2 regions of the Klebsiella sp. B345 genome follow, and region 2 is predicted to be linked to the other one. Evidence: predicted binding sites of a transcription regulator. Region 2 holds the regulator's gene; the other holds the start of a gene.
What was found. The regulator ArgR, encoded in region 2, controls arginine synthesis, uptake and breakdown. The targets are predictions, from matches to a motif close to ANTGAATAAAAATACANT.

Region 1: a site for ArgR is predicted at 1,595-1,612, ahead of argA (amino-acid N-acetyltransferase). Genes of this name have one in related genera too.

Annotation. Positions count from the first base shown of each region.
Region 1 covers NZ_CP180443.1:1,990,256-1,993,673, forward strand. The annotation lists gene cobD (threonine-phosphate decarboxylase CobD) at 1-146, opposite strand, end outside; gene amiC (N-acetylmuramoyl-L-alanine amidase AmiC) at 165-1,418, opposite strand; gene argA (amino-acid N-acetyltransferase) at 1,645-2,976, shown strand; gene recD (exodeoxyribonuclease V subunit alpha) at 3,027-3,418, opposite strand, start outside.
Region 2 covers NZ_CP180443.1:2,425,909-2,429,326, reverse strand. The annotation lists gene aaeB (p-hydroxybenzoic acid efflux pump subunit AaeB) at 1-103, shown strand, start outside; gene ACMYSO_RS11425 (barstar family protein) at 258-533, shown strand; gene yhcN-B (DUF1471 family stress response protein YhcN-B) at 584-850, opposite strand; gene yhcN (peroxide/acid stress response protein YhcN) at 953-1,216, opposite strand; gene argR (transcriptional regulator ArgR) at 1,570-2,040, opposite strand; gene mdh (malate dehydrogenase) at 2,456-3,394, shown strand.

The DNA.
Region 1 (3,418 bases), 440 kb from region 2:
TTATCGATCAGCGCGCGCCTGAGGCTTTCCGGCATGCCGGCCGGATTAATATTGGCGCTAAAATCCAGCAGCTGTTCCGCCGTAATCCCCAGCAGCGCTGCGGCTTCCCGGGTATTACCGCCATGCGCGCTCTTCAGTAGCGCCATTTCCTGCTCCCGTATTGATTAACCGCGTCTTGCCAGCGTTGCGCCATCAGCGAAGTAGGCTTTGATCCCTGCAAGAATGGACTCGGCAACCTGTTGCTGGAAGGTGGCGGTTTTCAGCTTACGCTCTTCTTCAACGTTACTGATAAACGCCGTCTCCACGAGGATCGACGGAATATCCGGCGCTTTCAGCACCGCAAAGCCCGCCTGCTCGACCTGGTTTTTATGCAGGTTATTCACTTTACCCATTTTTTGCAGCACCGCTTTCCCAAATTTCAGGCTATCGGCGATGGTCAGCGACTGCACCATATCGAACATCGTATGGTCGACGTAGCGATCGCCGCTCTTGCTGACGCCCCCCACCAGGTCAGAGGCGTTCTGGGTTTGCGCGAGATACTTAGCGGCGGTACTGGTCGCCCCTTTGGTCGACAGGGCAAAGACCGAAGAACCCCGTGGCTGCCGGCTGGTAAAGGCATCGGCGTGAATGGAGACGAACAGATCGGCGCGCTGTTTTTGCGCCTTGGCAACGCGCACCTTTAACGGAATGAAGACATCTTCATTGCGGGTCATGTAGGCCCGCATATTGCCCTCTTTTTCGATTAACGCCCGTAGCCGGCGGGCAATCTGCAGCACCACGTCTTTCTCGCGGGTATGGTATTTGCCTACCGCGCCGGAATCTTCGCCGCCGTGGCCCGGATCGAGCATGATCACAATCGGCCGATCGCGCCCGGCTTTCCCCGGCTTCGGGCCGCTCTCCGCAGGCGGCACCTGCCGTTCGAGGTCGCCTTTGTTGTAATCTTCCAGCAGGGCCAGCAGAGGATCCTGCACATCGGTGGCGTTGGACGGATAGAGATCCATCACCAGACGCTCTTTAAAGCCGGCCACCGGCGCCAGGGCAAACAGTTGCGGTTTGACGTTTTGCTTCAGCTCAAACACCATCCGTACGGTCTGGGGATCAAATTGCCCGACGCGCGCGGATTTAATATAGGGATCGTCATCGCGGATGCTCCCCCCCATGCCTTTTAGCACGGAGTTCAGGTTCACCCCTTCCAGATCCACCACCAGCCGTTCCGGATTGCTCAAAGCAAACTGCCGGTATTTCAGCACATGATTAGATTCTACCGTCACGCGGGTATAGGTTGACGACGGCCAGACGCGGACGTCGACGACCTGCGCCGCCGCAGCAAAACCGATCGGGCTGACGCTCATTAACCACATCGCACCCGCCCCTTTTAACAGGCGACGGCGGCTTAATCCTGACTTGTATCCCGGCATGCCACTCCCAAGCAATAAAACGTACTGGTATTCAAAACAAACAGATTGACCAGAAACTTTAACCAAAGCGGCATAACCTGTCATCAATAAAAGGGTAAACAAACTTAGAGAACGCGTATTTGGCCACAGATTATTATCAATTTAGCCCTAAATTTGGGCTTGCGTTTAATCGCAAAACAGAATAAAAATACACTTATTACGAATAATCATGCATTGAGGGTTTGTCATGGTGAAGGAACGTCGCACCGAACTGGTAGAAGGATTCCGCCATTCAGTCCCCTATATTAACGCCCATCGGGGAAAAACGTTTGTCATCATGCTTGGCGGTGAAGCGATTGAGCATGAAAATTTCTCCAGCATAGTCAATGACATTGGTCTGTTACACAGCCTGGGCATCCGCCTGGTGGTGGTCTATGGCGCCCGTCCGCAGATTGATGCCAATCTGTCGGAGCACCGTCACGAACCGGTCTACCATAAACAGACCCGCGTAACCGACGCCAAAACCCTCGAACTGGTGAAGCAGGCTGCCGGTATGCTGCAGCTGGAAATTACCGCGCGCCTGTCGATGAGCCTGAACAATACCCCGTTACAGGGCGCCCATATTAACGTGGTGAGCGGCAACTTTATTATCGCCCAGCCGCTGGGCGTTGATGACGGCGTTGATTATTGCCATAGCGGGCGCATTCGTCGCATCGATGAAGAAGCTATCCATCGTCAGCTGGATAACGGCGCCATCGTCCTGATGGGACCGGTTGCCGTTTCGGTGACCGGCGAAAGCTTCAATCTGACCTCGGAAGAGATCGCCACCCAACTGGCGATTAAGCTGAAAGCCGAGAAAATGATCGGCTTCTGCTCCTCGCAAGGCGTTTACAACCAGGATGGCGAGATTGTTCCCGAGCTCTTCCCAAACGAAGCCCAGGTTCGGGTGGAAGAGCTGGAAGCGGAAGAAGATTACAACTCCGGCACGGTGCGTTTTCTGCGTGGCGCAGTGAAAGCCTGTCGTAGCGGCGTCCGTCGCTGCCACCTGATCAGCTATCAGGAAGATGGCGCACTGTTGCAGGAGCTGTTCTCACGCGACGGCATCGGGACCCAGATCGTGATGGAGAGTGCGGAGCAGATTCGCCGCGCCACCATTAACGATATCGGCGGGATCCTCGAACTGATTAGCCCGCTGGAGCAACAGGGGATTCTGGTGCGCCGCTCCCGTGAGCAGTTGGAAATGGAGATCGATAAGTTCACCATTATTCAGCGCGATAACACCACCATTGCCTGCGCCGCACTTTATCCGTTCCCGGAAGAGAAAATCGGTGAAATGGCCTGCGTGGCGGTGCATCCGGATTACCGTAGTTCATCCCGCGGCGAAGTGCTGCTGAACCGGATTGCCACCCAGGCGAAACAGATGGGGCTGAGCAAACTGTTTGTTCTCACCACCCGCAGCATTCACTGGTTCCAGGAGCGCGGCTTCACGCCAGTGGATATCGACCTGCTGCCGGAAAGTAAGAAAGAGATGTACAACTATCAGCGCCGTTCAAAAGTGATGATGGCCGACCTCGGCTAAAGCAACCTTCCCGGATAACGACGTAAACGCCGTATCCGGGCTACTGCCGACTATTGATGACTGGCGAAGATATCCGCCAGCCCACTGCGCCGCTCGGTGCGGGCAACGATGGCCTGGAGCAGTACCTGCTCGTCGGCATACATCGATAAACGCTGTTTTGCGCGGGTGATCGCGGTATAGACCAGCTCGCGGGTCACCAGCGGGACGCTCTTCGCTGGCAGAATCAGTGCCGCATGATCAAACTCTGAACCTTGTGATTTATGCACCGTCATCGCCCACGCGGTGTCATGCTCTGGCAAACGACTCGGCTGTACCGACTTGATACTGCCATCCGGCATCGGGAACCAGACCCGCAGCCCTTCCCCTCGTTCCAGCGCAATGCCGATATCGCCATTAAACAGCCCTAATGCACTATCGTTGCGCGAAATCATCACCGGCCGTC
Region 2 (3,418 bases):
GGAAAAACTGCAGCTCTGGGAAGCGTCACCGCAGGTGACCGAACCCGTTCGAAGGCTGGTGGAGATGCTGCGGAAATACCAGCAAGCTCTCACCAACAGCTAACCCTCTGAACCGACGCCTGAAGCGTCGGTTTTTTTATCACTATACTTAAGCGTCGAGGACGTTTACGTTGTGTACAGGAGAGCGGGTGGAAAACCCGGCGCAGAAAGAGTATCGGGACGGGTGACAATAGCGCGATATTGACAGGGTGCGGGCGATGACTATCTATACCTTTGATTTCGATGATATAGCCGAACAGCAGGATTTCTATCGTGAATTCTCACGGACCTTCACGCTCAATCGTGACAAGGTGAATAATCTGGACTCTTTGTGGGAAGTGGTTACCGGAGGACTGCTGCCGTTGCCGCTGGAGATTGAGTTTATTCACTTGAGTGATAAGCAGCGTCGGCGCTTTGGGGCGTTGATATTGCTGTTTGATGAAGCGGAAGAAGAGCTGGAAGGGGAGCTACGCTTTAATGCCAGACAGGCATAAAAAAAGCCCCCGACAGGCGGGGGCAAGTCGTCGGAATAGACGACGAGGGTTTATTTGTACAACTCAGCTGTAGCGTGCCAGCTATCGCCGGTACGGGCTTCAATAATGCGGTAGCTGCTTGCGCCTTCTTTCTCGGCTTTCGCCGCCAGTTCCTGACGCATATCCATCGGGGCGCTGCCTACCTGAGAAACAGACACGGTACCCATAGACTGCAGATTTTGAGCTTGTTCTGCGCTGACCTGGTTCACGGCGGCATTCGCGCCGAAGGAGAGAACGGAAGCCAGGCCCAGGGATGCGATGATCATTGCACTTTTCATAATCTTTACTCCAACCATAATGTTGCAGCGGCGGGAGGTGTCATATGAACCTGGGCCGCTGGGAATATTCGTATTCAGTTAATAACCGACAATCGTTAAATCTTATTTATAAAGCTCAGCCGTTGCGTGCCAGTGGTCACCGGTGCGGGCTTCGATAATGCGATAGGAAGAAGCACCTTCTTCCTGAGCTTTCTGGTTCAGCATTTCATGCATATCCATCGGAGATGCGCTCACCGCGCCGACGGAAACGGTGCCGATTGACTGACGGCCTTGCGCCTGCTCGCTATTAATCGAGTCAGCGGCGAAAGCGCCAAAGGAGAGAACCGACAGAATGCTGAGTGCAGCTACAGTTGTTTTGATTTTCATGATGTTCACCTCGTCGAATCTTATTATTGAGGGCTCTTTGTTTCGTGACCCTCATCACAAAATCAAGTATACACTAATCACTGAAAATATTAATACCGTGCTAATTGTTTTATGAGTAAATAATTGCAAGGAATTGTCGTTTTTATAACGTATAAGTATTAGGAATGTCATTTTTTCGCCATGACTAGGTGTTATAGCGAATAAAATCATATGGATAGGTTAATTTGATATTTTGTGCGTTTTAGACGCAGTCATTCGGTAAAGGAATGTATAGAGGCGGAAAACCACACTAAATGTTAAAGAAATGCTGCGTTTTTGAGTGAGCCCCCTGGCGGGCGCCAGAGGGAAGGGGCTTACAGTTCTTGTTCGAACAGCACCAAAATTGCGTCGTGCAGATCTTTGACGGTAAATCCTCTGGCCGGGGTGGTAAAGATGGTGTCATCACCGGCAATACTGCCAAGAATGCCTTCCGCTTTGCCGAGGGAGTCCAGCAGGCGGGCAATCAACTGCGCAGCACCTGGGCTGGTATGAATCACTACCACGGCATCGTTATAGTCGATATCGAGGACCAGATTCTTCAGTGGGCTGGAGGTTGTCGGGACGCCAAGTTCGGCAGGCAGGCAATAGACCATCTCCATTTTGGCGTTCCGGGTACGCACCGCGCCAAATTTTGTCAGCATGCGGGAGACTTTCGATTGGTTAATATTATCGAAACCTTCTTCCTGCAGCGCTTGGACAATCTCGCCTTGAGAGCTGAACTTTTCTTCTTTAAGCAGCAGTTTAAACGCTTTAACCAGTTCTTCTTGTTTTGCCGAACTTCGCATAAGTCACCCAAATTATGGTGGTAAAAACAACATCATTATGCATAGTAATGAATTTTTATGCAAATAATCCGCAGAGGGATAAAGTAAATAATGTTATGAAGGGGGCATATTTTAGCAAATAACCCTGCGAAGGAACATGCCTTCATCACAGCCCGTAAATCGCTGTAAAAGTAAATTAATTGTTATGAGAATGATGTTGTTTTGCCGAGCAGGCTGGGTGTATTGTAACCAATAGTCGATCCGGTGAAGTATTGTGCCGGGTAGTCACCCTCAAGGATGAAAATGCGAAGCTGATGCATCACTGAGCAACAGTCCGCATTATTCAACCATACTGATTGTAATTGTTTATCTTGTGAATTAAGGTCCAGGCGACGGAATAACGAAAGACGATATTAACCATAATAAGGAGTTTAGGATGAAAGTTGCAGTCCTCGGCGCTGCTGGTGGAATTGGCCAGGCGCTTGCCCTACTACTTAAGACCCAACTGCCTTCAGGTTCAGAACTCTCGTTGTACGACATTGCTCCGGTCACGCCGGGCGTGGCGGTTGATCTTAGCCATATTCCTACCGATGTGAAAATTAAAGGTTTCTGCGGTGAAGACGCCATTCCAGCGCTTGTCGGGGCGGATGTCGTGTTGATTTCTGCTGGCGTAGCCCGTAAGCCAGGCATGGATCGCTCCGATTTATTTAATGTTAACGCCGGCATTGTGAAGAATCTGGTACAACAGATTGCGAAAACCTGCCCGCAGGCCTGCATCGGTATTATTACCAATCCGGTGAATACCACGGTGGCCATTGCTGCAGAAGTGCTGAAAAAAGCCGGCGTTTACGACAAGAACAAACTGTTTGGCGTGACCACGCTGGACATCATCCGTTCGAACACCTTTGTGGCTGAGCTAAAAGATAAATCGGCATCAGATATCGAAGTCCCGGTGATTGGCGGCCACTCCGGCGTGACGATCCTGCCGTTACTGTCACAGATTGCGGGCGTGAGCTTCAGCGATCAGGAAGTTGCCGACCTGACAAAACGTATCCAGAACGCCGGCACCGAAGTGGTGGAAGCAAAAGCCGGTGGCGGTTCGGCGACGCTTTCGATGGGCCAGGCTGCCGCACGTTTCGGCTTGTCCTTAGTTCGGGCAATGCAAGGCGAAAAAGGGGTGGTGGAATGTGCTTACGTGGAAGGCGATGGTCAGTACGCGCGTTTCTTCTCCCAGCCGCTGCTGCTTGGTAAAAATGGTGTGGAGGCGCGCCAGCCGATCGGCAAGCTCAGTGCATTTGAACAGCAGGCGCTGGAAGGGATGCTGGATACGCTGAAGAAAGATATCGCTATGGGCGAAGATTTCGTCAACAAGTAAGCGTGTGATGGATTAAAAAAACCG